Regions from separate parts of the Pseudomonas sp. Con_6 genome, predicted to be linked through region 3. Evidence: riboswitches for the same ligand, from Rfam matches in the RefSeq annotation. Region 3 holds a riboswitch; each other region holds the start of a gene.
The links. Region 3 has a riboswitch for cobalamin ahead of AC5QPF_RS21595 (TonB-dependent receptor domain-containing protein). Riboswitches for the same ligand answer to the same signal wherever they lie in the genome.
Positions count from the first base shown of each region.

Region 1: linked by a shared signal. The riboswitch ahead of cobO (cob(I)yrinic acid a,c-diamide adenosyltransferase) and the one ahead of AC5QPF_RS21595 (TonB-dependent receptor domain-containing protein) in region 3 are both predicted to bind cobalamin.
Region 2: linked by a shared signal. The riboswitch ahead of AC5QPF_RS19260 (LysR substrate-binding domain-containing protein) and the one ahead of AC5QPF_RS21595 (TonB-dependent receptor domain-containing protein) in region 3 are both predicted to bind cobalamin.
Region 4: linked by a shared signal. The riboswitch ahead of AC5QPF_RS12635 (ABC transporter substrate-binding protein) and the one ahead of AC5QPF_RS21595 (TonB-dependent receptor domain-containing protein) in region 3 are both predicted to bind cobalamin.

Region 1 is NZ_CM182011.1:1,739,888-1,743,428, reverse strand. It holds gene bluB (5,6-dimethylbenzimidazole synthase) at 1-41, opposite strand, end outside; gene AC5QPF_RS07985 (cobyrinic acid a,c-diamide synthase CobB) at 38-1,333, opposite strand; gene cobO (cob(I)yrinic acid a,c-diamide adenosyltransferase) at 1,330-1,941, opposite strand; cobalamin riboswitch at 2,066-2,286, opposite strand; gene AC5QPF_RS07975 (hypothetical protein) at 2,429-3,007, shown strand; gene AC5QPF_RS07970 (PQQ-dependent sugar dehydrogenase) at 3,239-3,541, shown strand, end outside.
Region 2 is NZ_CM182011.1:4,334,131-4,337,671, forward strand. It holds gene AC5QPF_RS19250 (zinc-binding dehydrogenase) at 1-761, opposite strand, end outside; gene AC5QPF_RS19255 (LysR substrate-binding domain-containing protein) at 867-1,763, shown strand; cobalamin riboswitch at 1,815-2,012, shown strand; gene AC5QPF_RS19260 (LysR substrate-binding domain-containing protein) at 2,139-3,062, shown strand; partial or broken gene AC5QPF_RS19265 (MAPEG family protein) at 3,086-3,502, opposite strand; gene AC5QPF_RS19270 (DUF2834 domain-containing protein) at 3,499-3,541, opposite strand, start outside.
Region 3 is NZ_CM182011.1:4,852,165-4,855,705, forward strand. It holds gene folD (bifunctional methylenetetrahydrofolate dehydrogenase/methenyltetrahydrofolate cyclohydrolase FolD) at 278-1,132, shown strand; cobalamin riboswitch at 1,238-1,442, shown strand; gene AC5QPF_RS21595 (TonB-dependent receptor domain-containing protein) at 1,560-3,512, shown strand.
Region 4 is NZ_CM182011.1:2,827,965-2,831,505, forward strand. It holds gene AC5QPF_RS12630 (iron chelate uptake ABC transporter family permease subunit) at 1-302, opposite strand, end outside; gene AC5QPF_RS12635 (ABC transporter substrate-binding protein) at 302-1,318, opposite strand; cobalamin riboswitch at 1,460-1,657, opposite strand; gene AC5QPF_RS12640 (LysR substrate-binding domain-containing protein) at 1,713-2,576, opposite strand; gene AC5QPF_RS12645 (AzlC family ABC transporter permease) at 2,715-3,449, shown strand; gene AC5QPF_RS12650 (AzlD domain-containing protein) at 3,439-3,541, shown strand, end outside.

The DNA of each region.
Region 1 (3,541 bases), 3.1 Mb from region 3:
ATCGCCGCGCGTTCGGCCTCGCTATAGGCGTGTTCGCTCATGGCGCCAGCAGCGCCGCCGTCGCGTCGGGGTTGGACGGGAAGTAGAAGTGCACGTAGGAGGCGGTCAGGCGGCCAATGCGGTACACCGCTTCCGCGCCGCGTCCGCCGTTAGGGCTCTGGCCGCGGGCGATCGGCTCCAGTTCGGTGCTGGTCAGGGAATGGTGATAGGTGTGACCGCGCAGGGTGCCTTCCGGCAGTTCAACGGCCTGCAGGGCCAGGGCCGCCAGGCGCTTCTGCATCGTCGCCTCGCCCGCCAGCAGGCCCGCCAGTTCGGCGCGCTCGCCAGCAACATCGGTCAGGGCGTCGAGCAGGTAGAGCATGCCGCCGCACTCGGCGAGCAACGGCTTGCCGGCCTGGTGATGGGCGCGGATCGCCACCAGCATCGGCGTGTTGGCGGCCAGAGCGTGATGGTGCAGCTCGGGGTAGCCGCCGGGCAAGTACAGGCTGTCCGCCGTCGGCAGTTCGCAGTCATGAATCGGCGAGAAGAAGCTCAGCTCGGCGCCCATCGCCCGCAATAGATCAAGGTTGGCACCGTAGGTGAAGGCGAAGGCTTCGTCGCGGGCCACGGCGATGCGCACGCCGGCCAAATGCGGTTCGACGGCACGCGGCTCGGGGGCCGCGAACGCCACCGGCGGCGGCAGGGACGACTGGCAGCTGTCACCGAGGGCCTTGGCGGCGGCGTCGAGGCGCAGGTCAAGATCGGTCAGTTCGCTGGCCTGGACCAGCCCCAGGTGGCGGCTCGGCAGTTCGATCCCGGTCTCCCGGGACAAGCCGCCATACCAGCGCAGGCCTTCAGTGAGGCTGCCTTCCAGCAGTTGCGCATGGCGCAAGGTGCCGACGCGGTTGGCCAGCACGCCGGCGAACGGCAGGTCAGGCTGGTAGCGCGCCAGGCCCAGGGCCAGGGCGCCGAAGGTCTGGGCCATGGCCGTACCGTCGATCACCGCCAGCACCGGCACGCCGAAATGGCGGGCCAGGTCGGCACTGGACGGAGTGCCGTCGAACAGTCCCATGACCCCTTCGATCAGGATCAGGTCCGCCTCAGCGGCGGCTTCCCAGAGCAGGCGGCGGCTTTCCTCGGCACCGACCATCCACAGGTCGAGCTGGTACACCGGCGCGCCACTGGCACGTTCGAGAATCATCGGATCGAGGAAGTCAGGTCCGCATTTGAACACGCGGACCTTGCGCCCCTGATTGCGATGCAGGCGGGCCAGAGCTGCGGTCACGGTGGTCTTGCCCTGGCCGGAGGCCGGAGCCGCGATCAGAACCGCCGGGCAGTGCCGGGTGTCGCTCATAGTTCGACGCCCTTCTGGGCACGGATGCCAGCCTGGAAGGCATGCTTGACCATGCCCATCTCGGTGACGGTGTCGGCCAGTTCGATCATCTCGTCCTTGGCGCCGCGGCCAGTGACGATCACGTGCTGCATCGGCGGACGGGCCTGCAGGTCACCGAGCACCTGATCCAGGTCAAGGTAGCCATGCTTGAGGGCGATGTTCAATTCGTCCAGCACCACGAAGCCGATGCTCGGGTCCTGCAGCAGTTGCCGCGACACGGCCCAGGCCGCTTCGGCGGCAGCGATGTCGCGCTGGCGGTCCTGGGTTTCCCAGGTGAAGCCCTCGCCCATCACGTGGTAGCGCACCTGCTCGGGGAAGCGGCGGAAGAACAGCTCTTCGCCGGTGGCGTTGCGGCCCTTGATGAACTGCACCACGCCACACTGCATGCCGTGGCCGAGGGCGCGGGCGAGCATGCCGAAGGCCGAGCTGCTCTTGCCCTTGCCGTTGCCGCTGAGCACCAGCAGCAGGCCGCATTCGTGGGGGGAATTGGCGATGCGCTCGTCGATCACCGCTTTCTTGCGCTGCATGCGCGCCAGGTGGCGTTCGTCACGTTCGGGGGATTCGCTCATCGGGGGTCTCCGCGGGCCACTGTCGACAGGCGGGAAGCGACGACAGCTGGAAAGGTGGCCACGGGGGGACAGGCGCAGGCGTCGGGCGACAGGGCCCGGCAAACCGCGCATCACCCTCCGTGATGCCGTTGACTGTTTGCAGGCCGGTCTCCGGGCTCATGAGTGGACCTTCACGGTCCCGACCGGGCGCCTTCCCGGGGTGGATACCCAGTGGCCTTGCGCGGTCTTGGCTCATCTACCGTTGCGGGGGCAGCGCCGGGATCGCACGTCTTGCGTGCCCACCGGCTTCCCTGTTTCACCCTGTCGACGCCGAGGTCACAGAGCACCTGAAACAAGTCGCGAAGGTTAGAGGGTTGCATCCGGAGCGTCAATTGGAGACGGCGGTCACAGCCCGGACCAATGGCACTATCCGCAGGCTGTGCCATGGTGATATCAAATCGCCATGGTTTTCGCTGTACTCGTACAACAATTACGAAAGGAGAGCAGCATGCAAGGCCTGATTCTCAACAACCCTCGGCTTGAATTCCTGCGTCCGGCGCTGGAGCGTTGGGGCGAATCCATCGAGCGCTTCAACCAGGTCCTGGGTGATGGCGAAGGTCCTTACTGGCAAGGCGTCCAAGCCAACCTCGGCACGCTATCCGCAGCCATCTGGCAGGCAGAACTCGTGACCTTGCAGGGCTACCAGAGCAAGAAGCAGCGCGATGAAGGCGAACGCGGCGCGCACTGCGACCTGCTGATCGCCAGCCGTGATGAATCGGCCTACCTGCATGCCGAGCAGCGCTGGCCGAAGGTGGGACGCCTGGACCTCAGTGGTGCCTTGCAGGAAACCGGCGCGGTGGCGAAAGGCATCGCCTATCCGAGCCAGCTGAAGCTCGCGGCGCTGTTCGTCAGCCCGGTGAAGCTGGAAAAGCATGCCAGCCCGGAAGAGTTGCAGGACATGGTGGATGACCTGCAGAAGCACAATGCCTGTGCCATTGCCTGGTGTTTCCCGTATGGGTATCGCAAGCTGCATGATGAGTTCGGGCAGTACTATCCTGGGGTGGCGTTGTTGTTGAAGCAGGTTTGACCCTGAAATGCCTGTCTTGAGCCTTGTAGCGTCCTTGAGATCGAGCGCCGCCCGCGCGGCGCTCGATCTCAAGGACGCTACAAGGCTCAAGGCGAGCACCTGCAAGCCCTGATACATTCCCAAACCAAGCATCCGGATTCATACAGCCCCCACCCCATATCCAACTGAACCACCCTCCCCCGCCCCACCTCTGACCTGTAACGCCCCCACCGTTACGCGAAGGAGTCGAGCATGTCCTCACTGCGCATTGCCGTGCTGCTGGCCCTCACCACCGGCCTGACCGCCTGTGGCGAATCCGCGCGCCTGCAGGTCACCGATGGCAGCGGCCCGTCGCCGCAACTGCCGGAACCGAACAAGACCCTGATCCCCACGGTGAACATCGCCCCGGCCGTGGGCTGGGCCGGTGGCGCCAAGCCAACCGCCGCCCAAGGCACCCAGGTCGCGGCCTTCGCCGACGGCCTGGACCACCCGCGCTGGCTCTACGTGCTGCCCAACGGCGACGTGCTGGTGGCGGAAACCAATGCACCGGAGAAA
Region 2 (3,541 bases), 520 kb from region 3:
GGGAACGGCGTCGGCTCGGGACTCAATGCGCCGTATTCGAGCAGGATCCCGCCCCGGGCCATGCTCTGCGTCAGCGCCTCGAAGGCCGGACCGCCCACCGGATCGAACACGACCCGGGCGCCCTTTCCGTCCGTCAGCGCCATCACCCGCTCGACGATATCCTCCTCATCGCTGACGATCACATGAGCCGCACCGGCCTCCAGCAGTGCCTGGGCCTTGGCCCGGGTACGGGTGATCGCCACCGGCACGGCCCCCACCATCCGCGCGATCTGGAACGCGGCCAGACCGACACTGCTGGAAGCTGCGGTGACCAGCACGACATCCCCCCGTTGCAGCTTCGCCTGTTCTATCAAGGCGCCCCAGGCGGTGACGTACTGCATCCACGACGCCGCCGCCTCTTCGTATGGCTGGTTGTCCGGGCTCTTCACCACAAGGTGCGCCGGGACATTGACCACTTCGCCATAAGTGCCCCAGCGGGCGATATCCAGCGGCGGAATCAGCGCCACGGCATCGCCAACCTGCACGCCGCTGACCGCGCTGCCGATGGCGTTGACCAACCCCGCCGCCTCGTAGCCCAGGCGACTGGGGAACTGCGCCTCCTGCAGATAGGCGTGGTTGCGGAACATCACCTCGGCGCGATTCAGGCCGATGGCCTTGACCGCGATCTGTACCTCGTCCGCCGCAGGTGCCGGAACGTCCAGCTCTTCCAGCTGAAGAACGTCGGCGTCGCCGTATGCGTGGATCCTGACAATGCGTGCCATGGGAAACCCTCTTTCTCTCGATAGGACTGAAGCCGCAAATCTAGGCGTTGGCGGCCAGGCGATAAAGGCCTAGTCTGGCGGCAGACTGGAAACAGAGAGTTTGTAATGGATCGCCTCACGCAGATGGCTACCTTCGTCAAGGCCGTGGAACTGGGCTCGTTCAGCGCCGCTGCGGACGACCTCAACCTGTCGCCGCAACTGGTGGGCAAGCAGGTCAAGATGCTCGAACAGCACCTGGGCGTCTCCCTCCTGCATCGCACCACCCGCCGCCAGAGCCTGACCGACTTCGGTCGCGCCTTCTATCAACGGGCGAAGATGATCCTCGCCGACATGCAGGCCGCCGAAAGCCTCGCCGCCGTGACCCGCGGTACACCCAGCGGGCGGCTGCGCATCAACGCGCCGGTGACCTATGGCGTACGCACCCTGGCGCCGCGGCTGCTGGAGTACATGGTCAGGTATCCCCAGGTGGCGGTGGACCTGACCCTGTCCAATGACCTGGTGGATCTGGTCGAGGATGGCTATGACGTGGTGCTGCGCATCGGCGAGCTGGCCAGCAGCGGCTTGAAGGCCGTGCCGCTGGCGCCCTATCAGTGCGTGCTGTGTGCCGCACCGGCCTATCTGGCACGGCGACCGCCGATCATCAGTCCGTGGGACCTGCGCCAGCACGAATGCCTGGCCTTTGCTTTTTCCAACGGTCGTTCCGACTGGACCTTCGACGGACCGGAGGGACGTATCGACGTGCCGATTACAAGCAAACTGACGATCAATCAAGGCGACCCGCTGCTGGCCGCGGCAGTGGCAGGGCTCGGAGTGGTACTGCAACCGCAGGAACTGGTGGGCGATGCGCTGCGCGACGGCACCCTGGTGGCGCTGCTGCCACAGTACCGGGTGCCCGCCTCGCCGATGAACATGCTGTATGCGCCGGATCGGCGGATGACACCGAAACTGCGCAGCTTCCTCGACTTCATGCGCGAGGCGCTGGGACCACGGGGAACGCCATGATGCCTGCCGAGACAGCCCTGCAGGGCAACCTTTCCCTCCCCGCCCCGATGCTCTACCATCCTGGCCGCCGGTTTCCACCTCGGAATCAATAGGGAATCCGTCGCTCGCCCGCACGCGAGCCAAACGGAACTGCCCCCGCAACTGTAGGTGCCGAGCCCGCTCCTGAAACGCCACTGGACACGATCCGGGAAGGCTGGAGCCGGGCCATGACGCATCAGTCAGGAGACCTGCCGGCAAACATTCACCAACCGGCGGGGTGTCCGGGATGGCCATCCTTTGCCCTGTCCAGGGTGCTTGCTCCGTGCCTGCGCGGGGCTTGGCGATGCCTGTCCGTGTGTCTCTCCCGCACTGTTCGACGGGGGTCGACTGCAGCTCATGATCGATTTGAGACACCTGCGCACGCTTCATGCCCTGCGCGAAACCAACAGCCTGCCCGAGGCCGCCGAGCGCCTGCACCTGACCCAGTCGGCGCTGTCGCACCAGTTCCGCGAGCTGGAACATCGCCTCGGCCTGCCCGTGTTCGAGCGCAAGTCCAGGCCGGTGCGCTTCACCACCGCCGGCCTCAAGCTGCTGCAACTGGCCGACCAGGTGCTACCGCTGATCCGCAGCACGGAGCGCAACCTGGGCAAGCTGCTGGGCGGCAGCGCCGACCGCCTGCACATCGCCATCGAATGCCACAGTTGCTATCAGTGGCTGATGCCGTCCCTGGACGAATTTCGCAGCGCCTGGCCCGAGGTGGAACTGGACCTCGCCTCGGGATTGTCGTTCGCGCCGCTGCCGGCCCTGGAGCGCGGTGACCTCGATCTGGTGGTGACCTCGGACCCGGTGACCCTGCCCGGCATCACCTACGTGCCGCTGTTCGGCTACGAAGCCATGCTGGCCGTCGACAAGCATCATGCCTTGCGCAAGAAACCGTACCTGGTGCCAGCCGACCTCGCCGGCCAGACCCTGATCACCTACCCCATCGAGCGCGACCGCCTGGACATCTTCACCCGCTTCCTCGACCCGGCCGACGTCGAGCCGGCCCAGGTCCGCACCGCGGAAATGACCGTGATGATGATGCAACTGGTGGCCAGCGGCCGTGGGGTCTGCTGCCTGCCGAACTGGGCGCTGCACGAGTACACCTCGCGCGGTTATGTGATCGCCAGGCACCTGGGCCAGGACGGCTTGCAGGCCACACTGTTCGCAGCGGTGCGTAGCGACACGCTGGAGGTGCCATACATGAGTGATTTCCTGCTCACGGCCAAGGACATTTCCTTTGCCACGCTTGAGGGGGTGAATGCGGCGCCTGCTGGCTGACGATTACCGCTCAAGGTCTCCAGCACAGTAACCGTGACCATCGTGCAAAGCCCCAGCAAGCAAGCCGTTGCGACGCTGTAGAACAGCGTCCGCCACGGCTGCCAGCGAGCAAGGTAGGCCAGCGTGTGGAGGATCCGGGCCAGGGTGAACAGGACAAATAGCGACGTGCACAAGGCAGCCGACGTATCGAGGGCGATCGCCAACCCGCCAAGGGCAAAGAACACCGGAATGTTCTCCAGGTCATTGGCCCAGACCCGCGAAGCCCGTACGACCTCCGGGTGCTCGGTCGCCCGGGCCGGTCGCTGGAACACCGCGGCATCCTCCGGGTTCACGAAGGCCTTGAGGCGCAGGCCGAAGTAGCCCTGGTAACAGGACACAGCGAGCATCTTGGCGAACAGAACAACCACGCACAGGGCATAGACCGACAGGCTGCTACTCACGTCCGCTGCTCTCCCGCGAGCCCACGAACCGCCAGGTAC
Region 3 (3,541 bases):
TATTTAATCTGCTTTCGCTTGCGATTACAAATTAACGTTAGCCGTACCGAACAAGCCAGAATTCGCTTATTCTTCCCGACCTTGCTAACCAGTGCTAGGCCCTGCCCGACAAGTGAGGCGCATCTTATAGACGGCCTGTAACACCGTCAACATATTTCTCGAAAAATTTCATTTTATTGAAGGGCTTAGGGTATTTGCCGGACCAAGCGCCTTTGCCCTTCGCCTTGCTCATGAGAGAATGCGCGCTCTTTTTTCTCTCGATGGTTAATCACCCGTCATGACTGCACAACTTATCGACGGCAAGGCGATCGCCGCCAGCCTGCGCCAGCAGATCGCCCAACGTGTCGTTGAACGCCGCCAGCAGGGTCTGCGCACCCCGGGCCTGGCGGTGATCCTGGTTGGCACCGACCCCGCCTCCCAGGTGTATGTATCGCACAAACGCAAGGACTGCGAGGAAGTCGGCTTCATTTCGCAAGCCTTCGACCTGCCGAGCACGACCTCCCAGCAGGAACTGACCGACCTGATCGATCGCCTCAACGATGACGCGAACATCGACGGCATCCTGCTGCAACTGCCGCTGCCGGCGCACCTCGACGCCTCCCTGCTGCTGGAGCGCATTCGCCCGGACAAGGACGTCGACGGTTTCCACCCGTACAACATCGGCCGGCTGGCCCAGCGTATCCCGCTGCTGCGCCCGTGCACCCCGAAAGGCATCATGACCCTGCTGGAAAGCACCGGCCAGGACCTCTACGGCATGAACGCCGTGGTCGTCGGCGCCTCCAACATCGTCGGTCGCCCGATGGCCATGGAACTGCTGCTGGCCGGCTGCACCGTCACCGTCACCCACCGCTTCACCAAGGACCTCGCCGGCCACGTCAACCGTGCCGACCTGGTGGTGGTCGCCGCCGGCAAGCCGGGCCTGGTCAAGGGTGAGTGGATCAAGGAAGGCGCCATCGTCATCGACGTCGGCATCAACCGCCAGGAAGACGGCAAGCTGGTCGGCGACGTGGTCTACGAGACCGCCCTGCCCCGCGCCGGCTGGATCACCCCGGTGCCAGGCGGCGTCGGCCCGATGACCCGCGCCTGCCTGCTGGAAAACACCCTGTACGCCGCGGAAGAACTGCACCAGTAATCCCGCACGGCGCTACAAACAGAACGGCACCTTCGGGTGCCGTTTTTGTGTCCGCGTTTTACCAAGCCCCCTCCTTCAGGTTGACGAACGGTCATCCCGATGGTCAGATGCCGCCCGTTTTCAGGTGTCTGCTGCCGCCGTGCAGCAGGTGAAACGGGAAGCCGGTGCGTCTTCAACGACAAGTCCGGCGCTGCCCCCGCAACGGTAAGCGAGTGAAGCACTCAACAGGCCACTGTGCGCATGACGCATGGGAAGGCGAATGGCTTCCATCCTCGCAAGCCCGGAGACCGGCCTGAAGCATCACGACTGGAGAAAGGACTCGTCAGTCATTTGGCAAACCTGCGGTGGGCGGGCACGAGCCGGTAGTCTGGCGCGCGTTCGCCAGTACCCTCCTGTGCGCTTCCCGAAATTTACTTTCGAGAAGTCAATGAGCAACACATCCTTCACTCCAATCGCGCGCGCGGTTCTCGGTTGCCTGCTTGGCAGCCCTGCGGCACTCCACGCCGCCGACGCACTCACCCTCGCCCAGCAGATCGTCTCGGCGCCGCCGGTGGAATCCAACACCATCGGGCAGATGGCCCGCTACGGCAGCAAGGTGGAGGTGGTGGAGCGCGAGCAGATCGAGCGCGCCGGCCCCAGCGCCGACATCACCCGTGTCCTGCAGATGTTCGTCCCCGGCCTGTACGTCGCGCCCAAGCAGGGCCCGTTCGACTACGGCACCTATTCGCTGCTGGGCGGGCGCAACGACGACACCCTGATCCTCCTCGACGGCGTACGCCTGAACAACCGCCTCTACGGCGGCATCTACATCGACACCCTCCCCGCCGCAGCGATCGAGCGCATCGAAGTGCTCAAGGGCGGCCAGAGCCTGCTGTTCGGCACCCAGGCGGTGTCCGGAGTGATCAATATCGTCACCCGCAACGCCCAGTCCCGCGATGCCTCCGGCCAGGTCAACCTGGGGGTCGACAGCTTCGCCGGGCGCAATGGCGATGCACGCATCGAACGGATCTTCAGCAACAGCTTCGGCGACCTCGGCCTGCTCGCCTATGTCAGCCACAACATTTCCGAGGGCTACCAGCCGTACCGCAGCAGCGACATCGCCGCGACGGTGAGCGACCGCAAGCGCAGCTACGAGGTCAACACCTTCGGCGCCAAGGCCGCGCAGAGCTTCGGCGATACCAGCCGCCTGGAACTGTTCTACCAGTACAGCGCCGCCAGCCTCGACTTCCTGCGCCCGACCTCCAACCGCAACACCACCAACGACCGGGTCCAGCAGATCGCCACGGCGACCTTCCAGCAGCACCTGAACGAAGACTTCAGCTACTTCGTCAAGGGCCACATGAACGACTGGGACACCAACTACAACCGGGTCTACAACAACACCGACGGCAGCACCCGGGTGGTCAACCACAACGACTACTGGGGCTTCAGCGACTGGGGCGTGCAGGCCGAAGGCACGGCGGTGCTGCCCGGCAACCACACCCTGGTGTTCGGTACCGACAACCAGTTCTACAAGGGCAAGGACGATGTCCTGAAGATCGACCAGAACCAGGCCGAAGCCCACGCCCTGTATGTGCAACTGCGCCCCGAGATCACCGCCCTGCCCGACTGGCACCCGAGCATCGGCGTACGCCGCGAGCACCTGAGCGGCGGCGACAGTGCCACCGTGGGCATGTTCACCTCGCTCTACGACCTCACCGACAACCTCAAGCTGCGCGGCCAGTTCGGTTCGGCCTACAAGCTGCCGAACGCCGAGCAACTGTACGTCAACGAGCCGGGCGACGAGATGGGCAACCCGAACCTCAAGGCCGAGAAAAGCCGCAATGCGGAGCTGGGCCTGGACTACAGCAACCTGGCCAACGGCCAGCCGTACAGCGTCAGCGGCACGCTCTTCCATCGGCGCATCGAAGACCTGATCACCCTCGTCGACAGCCAGTGGGTCAACGGCGACGGCGAGATCACCGTGCGCGGCTTCGAACTCAACGGCCAGGTGCAGCTCAGCGACCGCTGGCAGGTGCAGGCGGACATGACCCGCAACCTCACCGAGTCGCGCAACGGCGCGACCATCAACAACATCCCGCATTACTTCGCCCGCAGCCGGGTCGGCTACGAGTCCGCCGACCGCATGTGGGGTGCCGGTGCCGCGGTGCGCTACATCGGCAGCGTGATCAGCCCGCGGGATATCGACTATGGCCACTACACCGTGGTCGATGCTGATGCCTACCGCTACCTGGACGGCCAGCGCCAGCACCGCCTGAGCCTGCTGCTGGAGAACCTGCTGGACCGTGACTACACCACCAGCATGGATTCCAGCTCGCCGCGGGTGAGCAACCTGGGGCGGCCGTTCACAGCAGAAGCGCGGTACACCTACAGCTTCTAGGCCGCTGTGTGACCGACACGGACCCGCTC
Region 4 (3,541 bases), 2.0 Mb from region 3:
TCGGCCAGCGGGTTGCGCAGCAGCGCCTGCAGCACCGCGCCCGCCGTTGCCAGCCCTGCCCCGCAGGCCCCGGCCACCAGGGCGCGGGGCAGGCGGTAATTCCAGATGATGCCTGCGTCGATGGGGTCGAGCAGGTGCCCGGCGTTCCACAGTTTGTTGCCCAGCACCTCCAGCACCACGGACAGGCCGAGGTGGGTCTCGCCGATGCTGGCGGCGATGATCACCGCCAGGCCCAGCAGGGCGCCGACCCAGAGGGCGTGCAGCAGCGAGCGCAGGACGAGGCGGGCAACGGCGGGCAGCATCAGTCGGCCTTGCGCAGCTTCTGGCTGGCGTCTGCCAGCACTTCGATGCCGTCCATCAGGCGCACGCCGGCGTGCATGGCGTCGGCGTCGATGATGACGATGCGCTCGTGCTTCACCGCGTCCATGTTGCGGGTGACCGGGTCGTTCTTGAGGAATTCCAGCTTCTTCCGGTAGTCGTCCGCCGGGAAGCGGCGGCGGTCCATGCGGGCGATGACGATGAAGGTCGGGTTGGCCTTGGCCAGGGTTTCCCAGCCCACGCTCGGCCATTCCTCGTCGGATTCGACCACGTTGCGCATGCCCAGGCTGTTCAGCATGAAATCGGGAATGCCCTTGCGCCCGGCGACATAGGGGTCGATATCGAGGTTGGCGCTGGAGAACCAGAACATTGCCGACTGGTCCTGTTGGCGACGCTGACCGGCACCGGCGGTGACCGCCGCCAGGCGCGCCTTGAGCTGGTCCACCAGGGCTGTGCCGCGGTCCTGTACGTCCATGATCTGCGCCAGTTGCTCGATGCTCTTGTACAGGCTGTCGACGCGGAAGGTTTCCAGGCGGGTGCCGTCGGCGCCGGTCAGGTTGTCCTTGCCTTCGCAGTCGGAGGGCAGCAGGTAGGCCGGGACCTTGAGTTCGGCAAACTGCTCGCGGGTGGCGACTACGCCTTGCGGACCGACCATCCATTCGAACTGCACCGTCACCAGGCCCGGGCGCTTGCCGATCACCGCCTCGAAGCTCGGGTCGTTGTCGGCCAGGCGCTCGACCTTGTCGTTCTGCGCCTTGAACTGCGGCGCCACGTCGTTGAACCACAGCGAGGTGCCGGCCAGCCGCTCGCCCAGGCCCAAGGCGTAGAACATCTCGGTGCCGGCCTGGCCGATGGTCACCACGCGGGCGGGGGCTTGCTCGAACGTCAGCTTCACGCCGCAGTTGTCGAGGGTCAGCGGGTACCGGGTCGGTGCGGCGAAGGCGGCGCTGCCCAGGCCAAGGCTGGCCAGCAGGACAAGGGCGAGGCGGGAAGGGGACATGCGGATGCGATCTCCATTCGAACGAGTGCGGCTACAGAAAGGCACAGGTCTGGAAAACACATCCCGGAAACTGATACGAGCCGGCCACGCACGAGCGGTGGCCGGAAACAGGATGCCCTTCCCGGACACCCCGCCGGTGGGTTTGACGATGTCGTGCCGGCAGGTCTCCTGACTTGCACGTCAGCGCCGGCTCCGGCCTTCCCGGGCGCGGGCCCAGTGGCGTGTGTGGAGCAGGCTCGGTGCCTACAGTTGCGGGGGCAGTTCCGTTTTCGCGGGCCTGGGCGCGCGGATGGATTCCCTGTTGGGTTCCTTTCGGAAACCGGCGGGGCGGGATGGTACGGGATAGAGCCAGAGGAAACCAGCTCGAAGGGCAAGCACGGCTCCAGGAGCTAGCTCAGGATACGGCCGCGGTCTTCAGGGTCTTGATCAGCAGCCCATACAACTGGTCCACCGGCTTTGAACCCTGGGACGCCCGGCTGCGATACACCGCCACTTCCATCGGCTCCAGCGGCCCGAGGCCATGCTCGGTACCGAGGATCTCCAGATGCTCCGGGGCGCTGCAGCGAGTCAGCACCGCCACCGCCAGGCCGCTTTCCACCGCGGCGATCTGCCCGGCCAGGCTGGAGCTGTTGTACACCACCCGGTAGTCGCGTCCTTGGAGGGCCAGCGAGTGGATGGCGCAGCGCCGCGCCAGGCTGGTGCTCTCGTAGGTGGCGATGGGCAGCGGATCGCGGCGCCAGACATCGAACTGCGGTGAACCGACCCAGACCATCGGTTCGCGGAACAGCAGGGTGCCGCGCCGCGGATGGTCGCGGGACACCAGGGCCAGGTCCAGATCGCCCTGCTCGATCCGCGGGATCAGCGAGGTGGACTGTTCGCAGTCCAGCTCGATCTCCACCGCGCCATAGCGCAGGGCGAAACGTTTGAGCACCGGGGTCAGGTAGCGTGCGGCGTAGTCGTCCGGGACGCCGAGGCGGATCCGCCCGGTGAGCTCGTCGCCATGGAAAGCGTTCTGCGCATCGCTGTGCAGGTCAAGGATGCGCCGCGCATAGCCCAGCAGTACCTGGCCGTCCGGGGTCAGTTGCTGCTGGCGGGCATCGCGCACCAGCAGTTGCCGACCCACTGCCGCCTCCAGTTTCTTCAACTGCATGCTCACCGCCGATTGCGAACGGTGCACCTCGGGAGCGGCGCCGGACAGCGAGCCGGTGTCCACTACGGCAACGAAACATTTGAGCCAGTCGATCTGCAGGTCCTGCATGCGGGCGCGTCCTCGGCATTCGATTAACAAATAGGTCGGATGCGTAATATGCGCTTTTCGCAAAAGAGTGTCTGCTGGATAGTGGCCGTCGTCCGAAAACGTTGCCAGAAGAACAGCGGTCCGCCAGACGGGCCGCGGATGAGGAGGTTTGTCGTGTTATCGGTTGCCAAGGGCTCCACGGAGCTGGGCTACAACGAGGTATGGGACGGGTTCCGGCAGTTGCTGCCGATCTCGATGTTCGTGGTGGTGTTCGGCCTGGCCTTTGGCCTGGCGGCGGCCCAGGTCGGGCTGGATTCGCCGACGATCATGTGGATGAGCACCCTGGTGTTCGCCGGCGCGTCGCAGTTCGCCGCCCTCGACCTGTGGGGCGCGCAGGTGCCGCTGGTGCCGTTGATCGTCACCGTGTTCGCCATCAATGCCCGCCACCTGCTGATGGGCGCCACGCTCTATCCGTGGCTGCGGGAACTGCCGGTGGCGCGGCGCTACGGGATCATGTTGGTGGTCTCCGATGCCAACTGGGCGATGGCGATGCAGGCGCTGTCTGCCGGCAAGCCGGGGTTGGGCATTCTGTTCGGCGGCGGCCTGGCGCTGTGGTCGACCTGGATCCTCGGCACCTGGCTCGGCCTGTATTTCGGCAACCTGGTCAGCGATCCGGTGAGCTGGGGCCTGGACATGGTCATGGGCTGCTTCCTGCTGTCCATGGTGGTGGGCGGCAAGAAGGACCTGCGCATGCTGCTGATCTGGGGCGTCGCCGCCGGTTCGGCATTGCTGGCGTACTGGTTCCTGCCGGAGAACAGTCATGTGGTGGTCGGCGCACTGGCCGGCGGCATCGTTGGTGCGGTGTGGATGGAGAAAAACAAAGATGAGCATTGAAACCACGGGCTACGGCTCGTTGATCCTGGTCCTGATCATGGCTGTGGTGACCCTGGCGACCCGCTGGGGCGGGGTCTTCGTGATGTCCTTCG